DNA from 2 places in the Pedobacter sp. BG31 genome. Region 2 is predicted to be linked to the other one. Evidence: riboswitches for the same ligand, from Rfam matches in the RefSeq annotation. Region 2 holds a riboswitch; the other holds the start of a gene.
What was found. A riboswitch is a leader RNA that binds a small molecule or an ion and turns the genes downstream of it on or off. The one in region 2 is predicted to bind cobalamin.
Positions count from the first base shown of each region.

Region 1 (10,647 bases), on a different contig from region 2:
AGGCGATTTAATGGCTACCATGTTCGAAATCAGGGTAAATGGTTTGGAGTATTTATTAACGCCGTTGAAGAATCAGCAGCGGTAAGTTTCCCCAGCCATTGTCATCCTGAGGAATAATTTATGATATAAAAATTAATATGATTGACAGATAAAATTTAATTAGGTAATATCCATCAAGAAATCGTCATTCCCAACTTGATTGGGAATCTTAAAATGTGCATTAAGATTCCCGCATGCGCGAGAATGACGACCGAACTAGTGGATTCTGTCAATGGTAGCGGAGTGTCGAAGAACCTAAAAACGGTCGTCCTCCTGAACTTGTTTCAGGATCTAACACCCCTCAGTTACCGTAATTTCGAGCGGAGTGCTACGAAGCCGAGAACCCGAAGGCTCAGCGAAGCTAAATCTGTCTTGATAGATCTCTCCACTCCACTGCGTTTCGGTCGAGATGACGAAAAAGTATAACCCTATATCTCACAACCATTCTCATCACAAACCGCATTATCATTTTTATTTAATGAGGTAAGTTTGGTTTTAGGCTGAGTTTCTTTCCACTCGGTAAAACTTTGGGTAAGCGCGTCAGTAAAAGCCTGAACAGGTTGGGCACCAGAAACGCCATATTTACGATCCATAACAAAATATGGCACACCGCGGATTCCTAAATTCTGGCTTTCATAAATATCATAACGAACAGCTTCAGCAAACTCGTCGCTATTTAAAACGGCCACAGCTTCGTCCTTATTCAATCCTATTTCTACTGCAAGATCAACTAAAACATCTGTTTCGCCAATGTTTTTGCTGTTCAAAAAATGGGCTTCAAACAATTTTTCTTCGGCTAAATCCTGAAGGCCGTGTTTTGCTGCCAAATGAATCAAACGATGTGCATTGAATGTATTTGCTGGAATATTGGTATCGAAATCGATGCTTAATCCTGCATTTGCCGCCATGTCTGCCACTTGTTTGGTCATTTGTTTAGCCTGATCAACCGGCATTCCCTTACTTCTTGAAAGGTAATCGTACACCGTTTCATTATTAGCATTATGATATTCCGGATTAAGCTGAAAACTCTTCCAATCCACTTCAATTTCATTTTTGAAAGGCAGTTTCTCTATCGCCTGTTCAAAATGTCTTTTCCCGATATAGCAAAACGGACACATTACGTCCGACCAGATTTCTACTTTCATAATACAAAATTAAGCTGATTATAACTGGCTATAGTAAGTGTAAAGTAAAAAGCCGCTATCGTTAAGGATAGTGGCTCCATATCTCAATAAAAGTTTATATCCAGATATCGTCATTTCGACCGCAGTGGAGAAATCTTTGGACTATGTTAAAAAGATTTCTCGATTTTGCTACGCTTCAGTAGAAAAGACGACCTTTATATTAGATTTGTAAGTGGTATTCTCTTAAGAAACAGCGTAAATTCGTTTTTGAACAAGCTCAACATGGAAAACTCAACTATAACTATTTATACAACTGGTTAAATATCAATTTAAAAGTGCCATGCGTTTGCGCCCTGAACGCAATTTCCGGCCCGAAAGCAAGTAATTTACCCTTACCAACCCTGGCTTCAAAAGCCGTTATCCCATCTTGCAAATAAGCCTGGCCCCAGGCCCAGCCGCTACGCAATGGTGTTGCATTTTCAAACCACATCAAAGGCTTGATCTTCCCAGCCACAATGGCGTCGCCGGTGAGTTTAAAAACAGGACTATTATCAAAATAAACGTCAGCTTCTTTTTCCATGCCCCAATTGGCTGGTAAAGTGGTATCTACACCAACATTTAAAACACTTCCCGGAACATAATATTTTTCAGCAGGTAATCTTTTTTCTTCACCATTTATAATTTCGACCATTGCATTACGTACGGGTAGGTTTAAGTGATAAGCCAGGTTGGTACTGCTCCCAATGGTTACAATGTTACCTCCGGCTTCTAAAAACTTCTTTAATTCAGGGATGGATTGATCAGGACTAATCCTGCCCAAACGGTTTCTAAACTCCTGTGGAATTTCATCTGACTTTGGTCCGACAGATCTGTTTCCACTGCCTCCGCCCTGAACCGATGGAATGGCACCGCCCACAAAAATGATCACATCGAATTTAGATTTTAAATTTCCGGCATCAATATCCTGCGGATAAATTACCGTAGCAGCATAATGGTACTGTTCCATTAAAAACCGCACCCAGCCGGATGCCATAGAACCTCCATAAGCATCCCAAAGGGCAATTCTAGCCGTCGAAACTTTAATCTTATTTTTAGGGGCAGCAGAAATTTCTAGTTTGATGTTTGCTTTTTCAAGCACTGATTTTCCTGCTGATGAAACATAAAAATCGCCATTTTCAGGAGAGCGGTAAACTTCAACTTTGTTTCTTAATAAATCGTTAACTGCAGTATAAGAATCATTTTGAGCAGCACTTAATACATAACCCGACCCATTTGGCAATTTATTTTCTGGTTGTAAGAGTTTTCCGTAAGGATTTTTCTCAAACGGACCAGAAAAGTCATCCAGCATGCGATCGAATTTCACGTCCATGAGATAAGCTAATGTCCATCCTGCGGCATCATAAGGCGGAACTGGCGCACCACCTTCGTATTTAAAATCATTAGGATGATCCTGTGGTTCGAACATATCCAAAACATGTGGACGGAAAGCCTGATCGGTTTTAACCACATAGCTTCCGGCAGGATAGTTTTTCCCTGAAACGGTAAATGGAGCGGTTGCTTTTTGAACTACAACACCCGTTCTGATCAATGCATTCAAGAACTTAATGGCAGTATTAAAATCAGGTTGCTCTGCGGATAAGATATATCCACGTGGATCCCGGTTTGCAGGCGCTTTCATCACGGTATCGAAAGCTTTCATGCTAATCTGACGCCGGAATCCAAAACCTGCATCGCCTCCGGAAATTGCGGCGGCCTTTTCACCTTTTGCAGCGCTGTTAATGGCATCTATCTTCTTTGGGGAGAAAGACCAGCTGTCTTTTTTACCTCTTTCAATCGAATTTCTGCCCATCTGATAAATGTTATACAGTAACTCATCATGGTATCGCGCTGCGTAATTCAAAACGGCATAGTTTAACGATACAGAATAATCAATCGAATTTTTAAAATACCATTTTCCCGGAGTGATTGGGTTTGGTGAATCGCCACTTGGCAGCAAACGCGATGGAACCAATGGAATTTCAGAGGGAGTAGGATTACCGATAATTTCCGTCAGCAGTCCAATCATGTTATGAAAATAGGTAGTTGTCCTTAATCCGCCGTTGTACCATGTAGAATAAACCGATCCTCCACGTTGAGTGTAACCGGGCTTATTTTCTACATTCATCCTGTTATGCATGGCCGCACCTACCGCATCTAAACTGGTTAACAAGGTTGGGTCAAAAACATAATTAAACGGATCCCGGTAGGGAGGACCTGCCACAACCGTTCCCGCCGGACCGGCCTGGTGGTGGTTATACATGATCTGTGGAATCCATTCTATAAAAAGCTGGCGACCAATATTTTGTGTTTCTTTAAGATTTAACATAAAAAAATCGCGGTTATTATCATGTCCCGCATATTTTTCATACAAAACCGGCAAGCCTGAAGTTGTTCTTTTCTTTGGGTCTTTTTCCCTCATGTACCAGTTGCTCACCAACTCCTGTCCATCGGGGTTTGCATGCGTAAATAAGATGATCACATTATCCAGAATACGCAAGGTTTCCGGGTCTGTTCTGGAGGCAAATTCATATATTGTCTGAATCAGCTGATGGGTACCAACTACTTCATTTGCATGTAATCCGCCATCTATCCATACCACTGCTTTACCTTCTTTTGCCAAAACTTTGGCCCGCTCTGGCGTAATTTCTGCATGAGCCAACTGTTGCGAAATTTCTTTATAACGATCTAATTTCTTTAGGTTTTCCGGCGAAGAAATAACCAGCATGTATTGACTTCTGTTTTCTTCAGTTTTACCGATATCAACCAGTTTAATGCGGTTAGAACTTGCAGCAAGTTTTTTAAAGTAAGCCTCTGTTTGGGTATAATTGGCCAATTGGTGATCATCGCCAATATCAAAACCAAAATGCGATTTTGGCGTTGGCACTTCCTGTGCCTGTACGACACAGTTACTTACCATTAAAAAAGCAATGCAGAGCCTGATAAAGCAGGTTTTTATCATAATTTGAAGGTTTAATTGGTAATCAAATATAATGGAGAATCAGCGCCAAAGACAGCTTGCTGTAAATTTGTTACAAGTTATTCCATGAGCATACTATTAACCACAGATAAAAAGTATGCACACAGATATCAGTGTTTATGCCCGTTCACCTAATTTTTATGTAACGCGTCGTTGAAATATTTAAGGCACTATGCTGGCTTACTTTGAAAAAGAGAACAGGTTATACCGAAGAACGTCGTCAATCCCAAGAGCGGGAAATCAAAAAAACAGATGCAGGACAGAACCCCTTAGCACAACCAAACCTTAACGCAGTGGTTTTGTGTTCAGATCTGCAAAAACATTCAATTAGCATCAACGAACAAAACAAAGTGCCGTTGTTTTTTTGATGAGTGAGAGGTAGTGTGAAGGCTCCTTGTTGGATTGACGAAGCGCTTTGGGTACTTTGGCGCTCCAAAGTACCATGCCTCCGCGGCATAGAGCGGAAAAACATTTACTATATGTCATATGGTCTCTAACTGATGAGCATTTGTTGGAGGTGGTAAAATCAATGCTTACAAAAATAGCTTAATCTTTAAATCCTAATCCATACATTTGCCCTGATATAAGTTCTTAACTTTATTTTCATCAACCGATACAGGTTCCCGGAATACAACCGGGATTAATAGGGAATCGTGTGCAAATCACGAGCTGTCGCGCAACTGTAAATTCTGTCTTTAACAAGAAGACAACGGTCTTATCATTTATGCCACTGTGCCTTTACCGGTATGGGAAGGCGATAGGATCGGGAATAAGTCAGGAGACCTGCCTATGTTGAATTGACGGTGCTTTCGCGTTATAAAGTAATTGGTCAGGTCTGATTGTACACGATAAAATTTAAATTTTATAGGCTTGCTTAAAGTTTTTACTGATGAGTGGGCAGGCTGTGCCATAACCTTTCCTTTAATCTTAACAAAGAGTATTACAAATATTGCTTTAAGAGCTTTTAAATGATTTATTTACTTAATCTTTAAGAGAAATGCTAACGCAAAATCTAGGCTATCCGCGAATAGGTAGCCAAAGGGAATTAAAGAAAATCTGCGAAAATTATTGGGCAGATAAAACTGGGTACAAAAGTGTACTGCAGGTGGGCAAAAATATCCGCCACGAAAATTGGAAACTTCAAAAAGAAGCTGGGATTGATGTAATTCCATCAAACGACTTTTCTTTTTACGATCACGTGCTCGATCATTCCTTAACTTTTGGAGCCATCCCAAAAAGGTACAACGAAGTGATCCTGAAAAAAGGAAATGAGGAACTGGATCTTTACTTTGCGATGGCCAGAGGCTACCAAAAAGAAGGACTGGATGTGGTAGCGATGGAAATGACCAAATGGTTCGATACCAATTACCATTACATCGTGCCCGAATTTTACAAAAATCAACCTTTTAAACTTTTTTCTACCAAGATTATCGATGAGTTTTATGAGGCAAAACAATTAGGAATTAATACTAAACCCGTACTGATTGGACCGGTTTCTTACCTTTTATTGGGTAAGGAAAAAGAGGCTGGATTTGAAAAAATAGACCTGATTAAAAACCTGCTTCCGGTTTATATCGAGATTTTATCTCGCTTAGAAGCGCTGGATGTAGAATATATTCAGTTTGATGAGCCATTTTTGACTTTAGATTTGAAAGAAAAAGACAAAAAAGCCTATGAATATGCCTACAAAGAAATCAGGAAAGCCTTTCCAGGATTAAAAATTGTTTTAGCTACTTATTTTGAAGGATTAGGTAATAATTTAGCATTAACGGCTTCATTACCTGTAAATGTTTTACATATCGACTTAGTCCGTGCAGAAGATCAATTAGACGATGTTTTAGCTTCGTTAAGAAGAGATACCATTCTTTCTTTAGGCTTGGTAGACGGAAGAAACATTTGGAAAAATGACTTTGAGAAATCTCTTTCGACCATTAACCATGCAGTAGACAAAAGAGGATTGGATAAAATATGGATTGCTCCATCCTGTTCGTTAATTCACTCACCGGTTGATCTGGACAATGAAACCAATGAGAAAAATTTATCGCCAGAAATTAAACAATGGCTGGCCTATGCAAAACAGAAAATTGCGGAAGTAGCTACCTTAAAAAAACTGATCACCAACGAAAGCCCTGCATCTACCCTGCAAAAACTCGAAGAAAATAAGATCGCAATTGCTAACCGTAAAGTTTCTAAAATCATCCATAATCCGGCAGTTAAACAAAGGGTTTTAGACTTAAAAGAGCAGGATGCCGAACGTTTGAGTCTATTTTCGATCAGAAAAATTAAACAACAGGAACTTAATCTGCCCATTTATGCCACTACCACTATCGGCTCGTTTCCACAAACTGCAGAGGTAAGAAGCTGGAGAGCAAAACTTAAAAACAGAACGTTCACTATTGAAGAATACGATGATCTCATTGCAAAAGAAACTGAAAAAGCAGTAAAGTGGCAGGAAGAAATCGGTCTGGATGTTTTGGTTCACGGCGAGTTTGAACGCAATGATATGGTTGAATATTTTGGGGAGCAGCTAGATGGTTTTGCTTTTTCTAAAAATGGTTGGGTACAGAGCTACGGATCACGCTGTGTAAAACCACCGATTATTTTTGGCGATGTTTCGCGCCCAACACCCATGACGATCAAGTGGACAGCCTATGCCCAGTCGCTTACCTCCAAATACATGAAAGGCATGCTAACGGGTCCTGTAACTATCTTACAATGGTCATTTGTACGGAATGATCAGCCACGATCGGAAACCTGTACACAGATTGCCCTGGCTATCCGCGATGAGGTTTGCGACCTGGAAAATGCAGGCATTAAAATTATCCAGATTGATGAACCTGCCATTAGAGAGGGATTGCCATTGCGCAAAGCAGATTGGCAAAACTACCTGAACTGGGCAGTGAAAGCTTTCAAAATCTCAGCAAGTGGGGTAAAAGACGATACACAGATCCATACGCACATGTGCTATTCGGAGTTTAACGATATCATCCAAAACATTGCTGATATGGATGCAGATGTAATTACGATCGAAACCTCGCGTTCGCAGATGGAATTATTAGACGCTTTTGCCGATTTTAAATATCCAAACGAAATTGGACCAGGTGTTTATGATATTCACTCTCCAAGAGTTCCGAAACGCGAAGAAATGGTTCTGTTGCTTAAAAAGGCAAGAGCCGTTATTCCCTCTGCACAACTGTGGGTGAACCCTGATTGTGGCTTAAAAACCCGCGGATGGGACGAAACCAAAAAAGCATTGATCGAAATGGTTGAAGCCGCAAAAGAGATGCGTAAAACGGAAGAAGTACTGTCTGCAGATCTTCAGGTAAATTAATATAATTTGTGTTAAACATTCACTCATTGTCAGTCTGAGCCTGTCGAAGACTCTTCAACATGAATAACTGAAATAAATTGTATTAAGAAAATCTTCGGGATGATAGTTTTATCCTGATCTCAACTTTGACAACTTTCTAATCAGAAAGTTGTCAAAGCTTTTTACTCACCCTATATTTACCCCATGACCTTATCAGAAAGAATAGAAAACTCAAAAACCAGTATTTTTAAAGCCGTTTTCCCAAATACAACCAACCATTACGATACGCTTTTCGGCGGTACCGCCATGCATTTGATGGACGAAGTGGCTTTTATTACCGCAACTCGGTTCAGCCGCCAAATTATGGTAACGGTAAGCAGCGACAGGATCGATTTTAAAAAGCCGATTCCAGCAGGAACCATTGTAGAACTTATTGGCAAGGTAAACCATGTAGGCAATACCAGTTTAAAAGTTAACGTAGAAATTTATATCGAGCAGATGTACGCTGAAGGAAGAGAATTAGCCGTACATGGCGATTTTACTTTTGTAGCTATTGATGAAAACAAAAAGCCAGTTCAGGTCATTAAATAATCTGATAATTTTTAGCTAAAATGGTATAAAGTTCATCAGGTTTAAATCTTTAATTTAATAATGGAGCATGAACATTCCGAAGAAGAATTAAAAAACATTGCGAAACAGCTAAGCTGCCCGGAAGGCGAACATGGCATTAAAACAGGGGAGATGATGCATGCCAGCAACATTGGCATGACCACTTCTGCAATTGATGCATTAAATCTCAAAAACAATGAAACTGTTTTAGAAATCGGTCATGGCAACGGTGGACACATTGCTCAGTTATTTTCACGGGCCGAAAACATCAACTATTTTGGTGCTGATATTTCAGCTACCATTATCGCCGAAGCTGAAAAAAACAATCAAGTTTTCTTAGCACAGGGAAATGTCCAATTTAAACTGACAGATGGAAACAGTCTGCCTTTCCATAATCATCAGTTCGACAAGATTTTCACAGTAAATACCATATACTTTTGGAAAAATCCATGCGGATACCTCGCCGAAATTAAAAGAACCTTAAAACTTAATGGCACTCTGGTAATCTGCTTTGCCAATAAAACTTTTATGCAAAATCTTCCTTTCACGCCTTATGTTTTTAAACTTTATGAAGTAGAAGAGGTAAAAGAACTCTTAAAAAACGGCGGATTTACGGTTGAAAATATTCTTAGTAAAACCGAACAGATAAAAAGCAAAACTGGCGAACAGGTACAAAGGGAATATCATGTTGTAACGGCAAACACATTATAGTCCTCGTTTGTAACGAGGATTAGCGAGAATAGCGATTGTATCGCTAATAACAAAAACCACATTACAAATGTGAATCCCATTCATCCTCGTTACAAACGAGGACGATAGATAAGGTATTTCTTTGTTTCTTCCTGTCTTTGTGATTAATCTAATACAAAATCAGATACAAATACGCATAAACCACCGGTGCAGCCAATAATAAGCCATCAAAACGATCTAACAAACCGCCGTGTCCTGGCAACAGACCGCCACTGTCTTTAGTATCTAAACTTCGTTTAAGCATCGATTCTACTAAATCGCCCAATGTTCCAAAACCTGCAATTAATACAGCCATACCCATCCAAACCCAGGACGGGCTTTCAGTAAAAAGAAAAGACAGAGCAAAAGCGACCAAAATGCTGGTAAACATCCCGCCGAAAAATCCTTCCCAACTTTTCTTCGGCGAATGACGCTCAAACAATTTGCGCTTACCGTATTTTACGCCAAAAAGATAGGCTCCGGTATCATTTGCCCAAAGCATTAACAAAAATGCGAGCGGTAAATGAAAGTTATATTCATTCCAGTTTTTTAAGAAACCGAGGGCATGGAAAAAACAGAAAGGGATGGTTACATAAACAAAGCCAACAAACGTATAAGAGATATTGGCAAATGGAATTTTGTTTTTCTTATACAACTCAGTGATAAAAACAGAGAAAATGAGCGGGATACAAAGCAACAGATACTTAACATCATATTCTAAATAATGTAAACCTGCGGCCATTAGAAAAATTAAAGATCCTGCCATTAAACCGATGTTTCGGTGTGGCCTGATACCAGCATTTTTAATCAGCTTATAAAATTCAAATAAGGATAAACCACTCAGGATAAGATAAAAAATAGTAAATGCATAACTCCCCAATAAGATAGAGCCAAGCATCACAATGGTAAAAAAGAAAGCGGTTATTGCCCTGGTTTTCATTTAAGTTAAGAGGTAAAGGGTATAAGGTTTAAGGTCATTATTACTATTCAATTTCGTTCTCAACGATGTATTCTATGGCTTTATTGAAATCTAACTTACTCACCGAAACATTTATTTCGCCAATATTATATGCCGAGAGCTGTTTATTTATCGTCACTGCGGGAATACCTGCTTCTGTTAATCCCTGTTTTAATACCTCTGCCGCAAAGGCATTGCTGGTGGTGTATACCTTAACCCAATTTTCGCTCACGTGATGCGCTATCTTTAAAAAATTTAAACAAAGCTATGGTAATTATTGCACTAATTAAATACCCATACCAAGGAAAACCAATCGGCTCATCAGCTTTATCAAGTGGCATATGATGCTTTTGCATATAAAAAGCCGCGCAAACCGCATAAGCATTGTTTAAAAAGTGCGCAAACATGGCATACCAGATACTTCCGCTAAAATAATACAGGTAACCAAAGCCTGCACCCAATAACATCCGCGGCACAAAACCATAAAACTGGAAATGGATCGCACTGAAAATAATGGCAGCACTCCAAATGGCAATATGATGATTACCCAACATTTTTTGCAATGAACCTTGCAGCCCAGCCCTAAAAAAAAGCTCTTCACCAATAGCAGGCAACACGGCAATCATCACCAAGTTAACCACAAAATCCCAGTTACTCCTCACCGTAATCAGTTGAATGGTCATTTTCATGGCTTCCTGTTCCTTCATTTTCATCCAGTTTTCCAATCCCTTTAAAAACTCAGGCAGTACCATTTTTTGATTGACAACCGTTACCCACTCCATAATAGGCATACTCACCACCATAATGGCAAAAACTAGAACAAAAGGAAGAAAATTATGCTTGTTAAACCTATAAAACGTAT
Region 1 is NZ_JBHNZK010000001.1:529,043-539,689, reverse strand. It holds gene ACFE6N_RS02400 (DUF3820 family protein) at 1-85, shown strand, start outside; gene ACFE6N_RS02395 (DsbA family protein) at 468-1,184, opposite strand; gene ACFE6N_RS02390 (M14 metallopeptidase family protein) at 1,465-4,161, opposite strand; gene ACFE6N_RS02385 (hypothetical protein) at 4,365-4,547, shown strand; cobalamin riboswitch at 4,780-4,985, shown strand; gene metE (5-methyltetrahydropteroyltriglutamate--homocysteine S-methyltransferase) at 5,177-7,510, shown strand; gene ACFE6N_RS02375 (acyl-CoA thioesterase) at 7,694-8,080, shown strand; gene ACFE6N_RS02370 (class I SAM-dependent methyltransferase) at 8,141-8,809, shown strand; gene ACFE6N_RS02365 (phosphatidate cytidylyltransferase) at 8,958-9,767, opposite strand; gene ACFE6N_RS02360 (putative signal transducing protein) at 9,811-10,017, opposite strand; gene ACFE6N_RS02355 (CPBP family intramembrane glutamic endopeptidase) at 9,998-10,647, opposite strand, start outside.
Region 1: it holds a riboswitch for cobalamin, as region 2 does, so the genes downstream of both, metE (5-methyltetrahydropteroyltriglutamate--homocysteine S-methyltransferase) here and ACFE6N_RS19660 (TonB-dependent receptor plug domain-containing protein) in region 2, are expected to answer to the same signal.

Region 2 (10,647 bases):
TGAACCAGATATTCTGGAGCTTATTGAATATAATCTTAAAAAAGAAGGTTATCAGGTTTTCACAGCTACCAATGGCCAGGAAGGAATTACTGTTGCGAAGAAAGTACATCCGGATTTGATTATTCTGGATATCATGATGCCTAAAATGGATGGCATTGAGGCTTGCCGTTTAATGCGCGCCATACCTGAATTTAAAAACACATTTATGGTTTTCTTAACCGCCAGAAGTGAGGAATATTCAGAAATTGCCGGTTTTAATGTGGGTGCCGATGATTACATCGCAAAACCGATTAAACCACGTGCTTTAGTTAGCCGGATCAACGCGATTTTAAGAAGAAATGCCGGCACAGAAGAAGTATCTGAAAACAAACTGGAAATTGGCGACTTAGTAATCGACCGCGAGGCTTATCTGGTTTTTCAGGGTGGTAACAAAGTGATATTGGCCAAAAAAGAGTTTGAACTTTTATACTTGTTGGCTTCAAAACCTGGTAAGGTGTATACCCGTGAATCGATTCTAAAAAATATATGGGAAGACTCTGTTGTGGTAACCAACAGGACAATTGATGTGCATATCCGTAAGTTGAGGGAAAAGTTAGGTGAAACTTATGTTTCAACTGTAAAAGGTGTAGGTTATAAGTTTGAACTTTCTTAAATTATTAAAGTTAACGATATTAAGCCGTTCTGATCAACATTCAGGGCGGCTTTTTTATCTACTTGAACGCTTCAATCAGATCCTGAAACAAGTTTAGGATGAAGGTAAAAAAATCGTCATGTTGAATTCATTTCAGCAACTTTGTTCATAAAGACCCTGAAATAAGTTCAGGGTGACGAGCGCCTTAAAAAAATAAATCGTATTTTTGCGCTTCATTAAATTACTGCACAGTTTGAAGTTTCCAAATTTTAAAGACCTTATTCTTTTTGAAGACAACGATTTTATCGTGATCAATAAACCTCCTTTTTTAGCCTCGCTTGATGAACGCGGTGGATCTGGAGAGACCAATGTGTTGCGTTTAGCCAAACAATATAGCGATGACGCACAGGTTTGTCACCGTTTGGATAAAGAAACTTCTGGTGCGTTGATTATTGCCAAAAATCCGGAAGGTTACCGCCATGTTTCTATGCAATTCGAAAGAAGAAAGGTAAATAAAACTTACCATGCGGTGGTAGACGGACACGTTATTTTCGATCAGTTAATGGTTGATCTGCCAATCCTGAACGATGGCAATAAAAATGTGACCATTGATAGGGTGGAAGGTAAACGAGCTGAAACTATTTTCAACTCGTTAAAATACTATAAACACTATACGTTGGTAGAATGTAAACCCATTACCGGTCGTATGCACCAGATCCGTATCCACCTGGCCACTCAAAGGGCAGCCATTGTAGGTGATGAGATGTATAGAGGTAAACCTGTTTTTCTTTCATCTATTAAGAGAGGTTATAAATTAACCAAAGGTGAAGAGGAACAACCCATTATGAAACGTTTCGCGTTACATGCCAGGCATTTGGTTTTTAAAGGATTAGATAACCAGGACATTGTTATAGATGCTCCTTATCCAAAAGATTTTGCAACCTTAGTTAAGTTATTGGATAAATTTGATGCGTAAAAGCAGTCTTTAAATTGACTGCTGTCTTTGTTTTTCTTACTTTTGGGCATCCTCCCTCTATCTAAAAAACAATAGAATGTACATCAGATTCGTAAATTACCTTGATAAGATAAACCAGTACCGGAAATCTAAAATATCAAACCGTAATTTCTTAGTTATTCTCGCCATAATTGTTGGAATTTTAGCCGGATTGGCTGCCGCTGTTTTAAAAAGTTTAACCCACCATATCGAAGAATTTCTGCAATCGGATTGGCACTGGAAATATAAATATTACCTGTATTTTATATTTCCGATGATCGGTATTTTCTTTACAGTCTTATACATCAAATACTTTATCCGGAAATCGAAATTTGAAACCGGGTTAACGCCTTTGCTTTATTCCATTTCCAAAAAGTCGAGTAAGGTAGAGGCCCATAATATTTATTCGCAGATTATTACTGCAGCAGTAACGGTTGGTTTTGGCGGCTCAACAGGCCTGGAAGCCCCTATTGTAACCAGCGGATCAGCAATTGGCTCTAATATTGGTCGCATATTAGGCTTGTCTTATCGCGAAATTACCATGCTGGTAGCCTGTGGTGCTGCAGCGGGCATTGCAGGTGCCTTTAATAGCCCGGTGGCGGGCATTGTTTTTGCTATCGAAATTTTATTGCCAGAGTTTACAATTCCTGCATTTATACCACTGCTATTATCAGCCGCAACTGCAGCCGTAGTGGCGAGGTTATTTTACACTCAACAACTTTTCTTTTTGGTTACTGTAGGATGGAAGGTTGATGCCTTGTTTTATTACGTCATATTGGCCTGCTTTATTGGTTTGTTTTCTATTTATTTTACAAAAGCAAACTATGCCGTAAAGGGCCTGTTCTACAAAATCAAACATCCTTATACGAAGGTAATTGTAGGCGGTTTAATGTTGGGCGCGCTGGTTTTTCTGTTCCCAACATTATATGGTGAGGGATATATCACCATAAAAGGATTGTTAAAAGGTGACTATCAGACCGTTATTAATAATAGTATTTTTGCCGATTATAGTTCGATTTCGGCTGTGGTTGTACTGTTCACGATCGTAACCATTTTCATGAAATCAATCGCTACGCTGGTTACCTTAGGCGCTGGTGGTAACGGTGGTACGTTTGCGCCTAGCTTAATTATGGGTGGTTTAATCGGTTTTATATTTGCTTACGTGGTTAACCTTTCAGGGATAGCACAGTTAAATGTATCTAACTTTATTGTAGCTGGTATGGCCGCCGCCCTGGGTTCTATTATGCATGCTCCTTTGACAGGTATTTTTCTGATTGCAGAAATTACAGGAGGATACGTGTTGATGGTGCCATTGATGATTACCACTGCTATTTCTTATGCCATCAACCGTAGCTCGCAAAAACACTCCATTTACACCAAAGCACTGGCTGATAAAGGAGAGTTACTGTCTCATGAAGATAAGGATACCACTGTTCTGAACCAGATGAAGCTAAAATACCTGATTGAGAAAAGTTATCCTCAGTTGCAGATGAACGATCTGATTTTGGTGAAGATGAACGAAATTATGCAATCGCACAAAAATGTGATTGCTGTTACGGATGAGGTGGGAGATTTTAAAGGGATCATTTATATTGAAGAACTGTTTAACGAAATGGTTAATCATCCCGAAAAGGAAAATCTGAAAGCATCTCATCTGGTGCAAACTGCACCAAATACCATTACCGAAAATGACGGTCTGAAAACTGTTTTGGAAAAAATGGAGCAGGAAAATGTGTGGATTTTGCCCGTGTTAACCATAAAGAACCAATATTTAGGGTTTGTTTCTAAAACAGCAATCTTTAATAAATACAGGGCTTTGCTGATGAGACAGAATGATTATATGGGCTAGGCGTTGTTTTAATGTTTGGGGGGGTGAAACGTTGTAAAGTTGATCAGTTCTATAAAGATGATTACCTTGGTTAATCTTTAAATTACTTTTGAAACCTTGGACCTGAAAACAAACGTTGGAATGCTGTACGGATAACCTTTAAACATTCCAACTTTTAAACTTTTCAACCTAATTAGTGCTATTCCGCTCTTTTCAAACCAAACTTTTCTATTTTACTATATAAATGGCTTCTTTGAATATCAATTTCATCAGCTGTTTTTGATACATTCCAGTTGTTTTTTTCCAATTTGAACTTGATGAATTCTCTTTCTGCATAATCTTTATAATCCTGGAAATTATTGAACGAATCGAAAGAAGAAGCTAGGCCGTTACCTCCTGCAGCCGCAATCTGCGTACTGGTTGCAGCACCAATGTTTGTACCACCCCCCGGATTAGCAAAGGCACGGACATCATTTTCGGTAATAACCTTGTCGCTCAAAATAATCAGGCGTTCAATCATATTGTGCAGCTCGCGTACGTTACCTGTCCATGGTAAAGCTTGCAAGGCCAGCATACCGCCTTCATTTATTTTTTTAACAGGCATTCCATAATCGCTGCAAATGCTTTCTAAAAAGCTCTGGGCAATAACGGGGATATCATCCGTACGTTCAGTTAAATGCGGCACATGGATATTGATTACATTTAAGCGGTGATACAAGTCCATACGGAAGTTACCATCCTCAATTTCTTTCAGTAAATCTTTATTGGTTGCAGCTAAAACACGAACGTTTACATCAATTTCTTTTTCGCCACCCACACGTGTAATTTTATGCTCCTGTAAGGCACGTAAAACCTTTGCCTGGGCAGAGAGGCTCATATCGCCAATTTCATCTAAGAATAACGTTCCACCGTTGGCCAGTTCAAATTTACCGATGCGTTGCTTAACCGCAGAAGTAAAAGAACCTTTTTCATGTCCAAACAGCTCACTTTCTATCAGTTCTGATGGGATAGCCGCACAGTTTACCTCAATTAAAGGGCTATCGGCACGATTCGATTTTTCGTGCAGCCAACGGGCTACCAACTCTTTACCACTACCGTTAGCACCGGTAATCAATACGCGGGCTTCGGTTGGCGCAACACGCTCAATGGTCTCCTTAATTTTAGAAATACTTTCCGATTCACCTAAAATTTCCCGGGTTTTACTGGCTTTACGTTTTAGGACCTTGGTTTCGGTAACCAAATTTCCACGGTCTAAACCGTTTCGTACGGTAATTAATAAGCGATTTAAATCAGGTGGTTTCGAAATAAAATCGAAAGCGCCTTTTTTGCTGGCTTCAATGGCAGTTTCAACTGTACCGTGACCGGATATCATAATAAAAGGCAGGTCTGGTTTAATGATCTGTGCCTGCTCCAGCACTTCCATACCATCCATCTTATTCATTTTGATATCGCAAAGAACCAAATCGAAATTTCCTTTTTTGATCATTTCGAGGCCGTCGATACCATTATCTATATCTTCAACATCGTAATTTTCATACTCCAGAATTTCACGTAAGGTACTCCTTATTGCCCGCTCATCGTCAATTATTAATAATTTAGCCATTAGAGATGTATTCTTTAATTTTTAAAATGCGAATATATTGTTTTTTAATTAATGTATAGTTTTTTATACAATAATAGGCTATAAAACCTAAATTGAGCTGAAAAGTTTTAATCTCATCAGAAATAATCTTCTAAATATTTATTCCGGTCGGTAATGCATATTTCCTGAACATTAATTCACTTTCTAAAAACGACTTTTCATTCAGCAAACACAAGGATAATTGTTAGTTAAAATAGTATTTATACATCCTTTTGCATATTGGTTAATTTTATTACTTTTGCGGCGCTTTTGGTTCCCGGTCTTACACCCGGGATTAAAAGGGAATACAGTGTAAATCTGTAACTGTCCCGCAGCTGTAAGCTCCTTAACGGATTTTCAATCAATTTGCCACTGTCCCGATATGTAGGGATGGGAAGGCCGGAAAACCGGGAGTAAGTCAGAAGACCTGCCTTGAGCGATTAATTTCATAGCTTTCGGGGATTGAAGCTAGGATTGAGATATCAACGTTGTTCGTATTTTCATTTCCTTTTCTGATCTGTTGGCTGTGGGCAAAACTCACAATCAAATGAACAAAAAATGTATGCTAACTGTAGCCGGGCTAGGGCTCGCGCAGTTAATGATCGGCCAGGTGGCCAATGCGCAAACTCAAGATAGTTTGCAGCTCAAAGATGTTGTCATTTCTGCAACAAAAAACGACCAGAAACAATCACAGACCGGAAAAGTGGTCACCATTATCAGTCGGGAAGTGTTGGAACGCAGTAATGGTAAATCATTGCCGGAACTGATTAGCGAACAGGCCGGAATTATTGTGGCGGGAGCAAGCAGCAACCCAGGATTAAACAAATCGATTTTTTTTAGGGGTGCAGGAAGTGCTTATTCAATAGTTTTAATTGATGGTATCGTGCAGAACGATCCTTCAGGAAATGGAGGTGCTTTCGATTTAAGGTTGATTTCTATTGATCAGATCGATCACATTGAAATTTTAAGAGGCGGTCAGTCTACCATTTATGGTTCTGATGCTGTTGCAGGGGTAATCAATATCATTACCAAAAAAGGTGGCCCAAAAGGAAATACCATTTATGGTGTAGCCAGTACAGGTAGTTATGAAACCTATAAAGGAACCATTGGGTTAAACGGTGGCGTGGAAGGCTTTTCTTACAATATTAACTATACCCATCATAAAACGGATGGAATTTCTGAAGCAGCTAATCCAAATGGAAATACATCCGTATTTGATAAAGATGGTTTTAAAACCGACGCCTTGAATGCAAACTTCGGAATCAAATTGGATAATCATTTTTCTATAAATCCATTTGTACGTTACTATTATGGCAATTACCAGTTCGATGGTGGTGCCTTTACGGATGCGAACAATTATTCTATTCTGAAAAACTTTGCAACAGGTACCAATGCTAAATATGAGTTTGCTACCGGTAAAGTAACGTTAAACTACAGCTTTGAAAGCACCAGGAATGATGCGCACAGCCAGTATCCAAGCCTAAATGAAGGCAGGGCATCGTTATTGGATTTATTCTACAACCAGAAATTGGGCAGTAAACTGGATTTATTGTTGGGTATAGATAACCGTGTGATGAAATTATCATCAGCCGCGAATAAACCCGAAACCAACATTTTTGCCGCTTATGGATCGTTATTCTTACACGATTTAAGTGTATTTAACCTGGAAGTTGGCGGACGTTATAATAAACACGAACAATATGGCGAAAACTATACTTATTCAGTTACCCCAAGCATCAATATCATCAAGGAAATAAAACTATTCGGAACGGTTTCAACAGCATTTAAAGTACCTACCTTAAACATGCTTTTTGGTCAGTTTGGTGCTAACCTGGCTTTAAAACCAGAAAAATCGCAGAATTATGAAGCTGGAGTTAACCTTAGCTTTGCAGATGATCAGTTCAGCTTGCGCCTGGCAGGTTATAAACGTGATTTAACAGATGCAATCATTTATGCTTACCCTAACGGATATATAAACCAGGTGAGTCAGAAAACAAAAGGCTTTGAGATTGAACCGGCTGCTAAATTCAGTGTGTTTAATATCAACGGTTATTATGCTTATGTAGAAGGTAATGAATTCAACTTTGTGGATAATGCCATTGCCGACTATCTTTTCCGCAGGCCAAAGCATACATTTGGTATCACGGCAGGTGCACAGGCTACCCGTAATTTATATGTGAGCGCTAATTTCCGCTATTTCGGTAAACGTACTGACGGTAATTTTGCGACTTATACTGTTGATAATCTACCTGCTTATCAATTGTTAAATGCCTATGCAGAATATGCATTGGCTAAAAAACGTGTAAAACTGTTTTTCGATGCAAAAAATATCCTGAATAAAAACTACAACGAGATTATTGGTTACAATAGTTTAGGTTTCAACTTTAATACAGGGGTAATTTTTAATATACACTAATAAAATTTACCTTTGCACCTTAAATAATAACCAAAATAAAATGGCTCATTTAAAATTTAATCCCCGCACTTTAATATTGCTGTTGATGATCCTTGCCATAACGGCTTTCCGTTTGCTGGTAACATTCAACTCTGATGAATTACAGTTTGCCAATTTTTCATCAATCGGAGCGGTGGCTTTGTTTGGAGGCGCCTATTTTAAAGATCACCTAAAAGCTTTCGCATTTCCTATACTGAGTTTGTTTTTAAGCGATTTCATTTTGTCAATCACTATTTTTAGTAAATACAGTAACGGTTTTCTTTACGAAGGCTGGTACTGGACATACATTGCATTTGCTTTGATGGTGTTGATAGGCAGAATGCTGCTTAAGAACATAAATGTGGTAAATTTATTGGCTTCAACATTGAGCATTGTGCTAATTCACTGGTTGGTTACCGACTTAGGTGTTTGGATTAACAATCCTGCATATACTCAGGATTTAGCTGGTTACTGGAGCTGCCTGGTAAAAGCTATTCCATTCGAAATCAGATTTTTAGAAGGAACAGTAATTTATGGTGCTATACTTTTCGGGGCTTTTGAGATCTTAAAAGCAAAATATCCGGTATTAAAATTGCAAATGCAAAAGTCATAGTAATTGATTTGGTAGCTCAGCAACCAATCGAAAAATAAACAGAAATCCTCTTTTGATTTAGTTCAGAAGGGGATTTTTTTTATCTTAGATAGCTAATTACATTTTACCTTTTACATCTTACATTAAATGAAAGTTGTTTCCTTTTTACCCGCTGCTACGAAAATGATTTATGATATGGGCCTTCAGGATTACCTGCATGGGGTAACCTTTGAATGCCCGAAAGAGGCGGCCGAACAACCGAAAATCGTAAGGTGTATTTTGGAAGGTAAAAACTATTCCAGTATAGAAATCGACAGGATTTTTTCGGCATCCAAAGCGCAGGGGAAAAGTCTTTATTGGGTAGACGATGCCCTTTTAGAAAGCATAGCACCTGATGTGATTTTTACACAGGACATCTGCGAAGTTTGTAACATCGACACGGTTTGTACCGAAACGGCTGTAATGAAACTGACCAAGCAGCCAACGCTGGTTCCGCTTTCGCCAAATAATCTGCAGGATGTTTTCGAATGTGCGGTTACCATTGCCAGGGCTTTGGGAAAGGAAGAAGTTGCTTTTAGTTATCTGGCAGGTTTACAGCAGAGAACCGATCAGATTCTGGATCGACTACGTGCAAATAAATCACCATTAAAACGGGTGATGCTGATGGAATGGATCGAACCGATCTATAATTGCGGACATTGGATTCCTTTTCAGATTGCTGCAGCTGGTGGTGTTGATATGCTTTCGAACCCTGCGGGAGACTCTATTGTTACGTCATGGGAAAAAATATTAAAATACAATCCTGAGGTTCTGGTAATTGCACCATGTGGTTTCGACCAAAAAAGAAGCCTGGAAGAAATGCCACTCCTTACTTCAAAACCAAATTGGAATAATCTGGGTGCAGTAAAAAACAGCCAGGTTTACATTGCCGATTTTGACATGTTCACTCAGCCAAGTATTGGTACTTTGGTTGAAGGTATTGAGGCGCTAGCTTGTATGTTTCATCCTGAAATTTTTAAGGCTGATAAAAATATTGCAGATAAATTTATCAATTACGCCCGACTTGTTCGATCGCCACAATCTGTTTAATCATTATATGAGGTTAGTCGTGTTAACAGGCGCAGGAATCAGTGCCGAAAGTGGATTAAAAACCTTTAGGGATGCCGACGGTTTATGGGAAGGTTATAATATATATGACGTAGCCACACCCGAGGCCTGGGAAAGGAATCCGGAATTGGTGCAGGAATTTTATAACGAAAGAAGAAAGCAGGTTTTAGCGGCAAAGCCCAACCGTGCGCACCAGTTGCTGGCCGAACTCGAAAACGAATTTGATGTTGAAATCATTACTCAGAATATCGACGATCTGCACGAAAGAGCGGGTTCAACCAAGGTTACTCACCTCCATGGCGTGATTACCCGGTCGCAGTCCGACCTTAAACCTCATTTAACCTATCCCGTTACAGGTTCAGAAATAAAAATGGGCGAATTGTGTGAATTCGGGTCACAACTGAGGCCCCATGTAGTGTGGTTTGGTGAAGTTGTACCGATGATTGAGGTTGCAGCTAAAATTTGCGGGAAGGCTGATTTATTTGTGCTGATCGGTACTTCATTGGCGGTTTATCCTGCAGCCGGACTTATCGATTTCGTACCGCGTCAAGTCAAAAAATATATCATCGATCCCAAAACTCCGGACGTGAAGCGCTATCAAAACGTAATAACCATTGAACAAAATGCAGTGAATGGAATGGAGCAGCTAAAAAGCATTTTAAAAAATGGATAAAAAAATCTGCATTTTTAACTGGAGTGGTGGTAAAGATAGTACGCTGGCATTACATTACGCTCTCCAAGATCCAACGCTCGAAATCCGTTATCTGGTTACCACTGTCACAGCGCAATATAATCGAGTTTCAATGCATGGAGTAAGGGAAAATTTGCTCATTAAGCAGGCTGAAAGTATTGGCATTCCTTTATATCAGATACGTTTGGGTGAAATGCCGGATATGGAAACTTACGACAATACCATGCGTATTCATCTGGACAAATTTAAATCAGAAGGAATTTCATATGCTATTTTCGGAGATATTTTTCTCGAAGATCTGCGTAAATACCGGGAAAGCAGGCTGTCTGAAATTGGCATGAAGGCCATATTTCCACTTTGGTATAAAGATACCAGAGCTTTGATCAGTGAATTTATCAATCTGAACTATAAAACCATCATTGTCTGTACCCGGCATAATCTAAAAGACCTATGTGGGAAAATAATTACTGAAGACTTAATTGATCAGCTCCCGCCAGAAATTGATCCCTGTGGGGAAAACGGCGAGTTCCATACTTTTGCCTTTGAGGGCCCAATCTTTAAAGCAAAAGTTGATTTTTCAGTTGGTGAACAGGTATTCAGGACATACAATTCACCTGCAAAAACTACGTCAGAGGATGATGATTCTTGTGCCAAACCTGCACTTTCAGGCTTCTGGTATGTCGATCTGGTTGACTAATTTTTTGATTTGCAAAACATTTTGGCATCATTTTTTCTTTAGTAGTGATAAT
Region 2 is NZ_JBHNZK010000019.1:66,057-76,703, forward strand. It holds gene ACFE6N_RS19640 (response regulator transcription factor) at 1-652, shown strand, start outside; gene ACFE6N_RS19645 (RluA family pseudouridine synthase) at 885-1,607, shown strand; gene ACFE6N_RS19650 (chloride channel protein) at 1,684-3,474, shown strand; gene ACFE6N_RS19655 (sigma-54 dependent transcriptional regulator) at 3,653-5,056, opposite strand; cobalamin riboswitch at 5,329-5,524, shown strand; gene ACFE6N_RS19660 (TonB-dependent receptor plug domain-containing protein) at 5,622-7,490, shown strand; gene ACFE6N_RS19665 (DUF6580 family putative transport protein) at 7,531-8,121, shown strand; gene ACFE6N_RS19670 (ABC transporter substrate-binding protein) at 8,248-9,189, shown strand; gene ACFE6N_RS19675 (Sir2 family NAD-dependent protein deacetylase) at 9,197-9,880, shown strand; gene ACFE6N_RS19680 (diphthine--ammonia ligase) at 9,873-10,595, shown strand.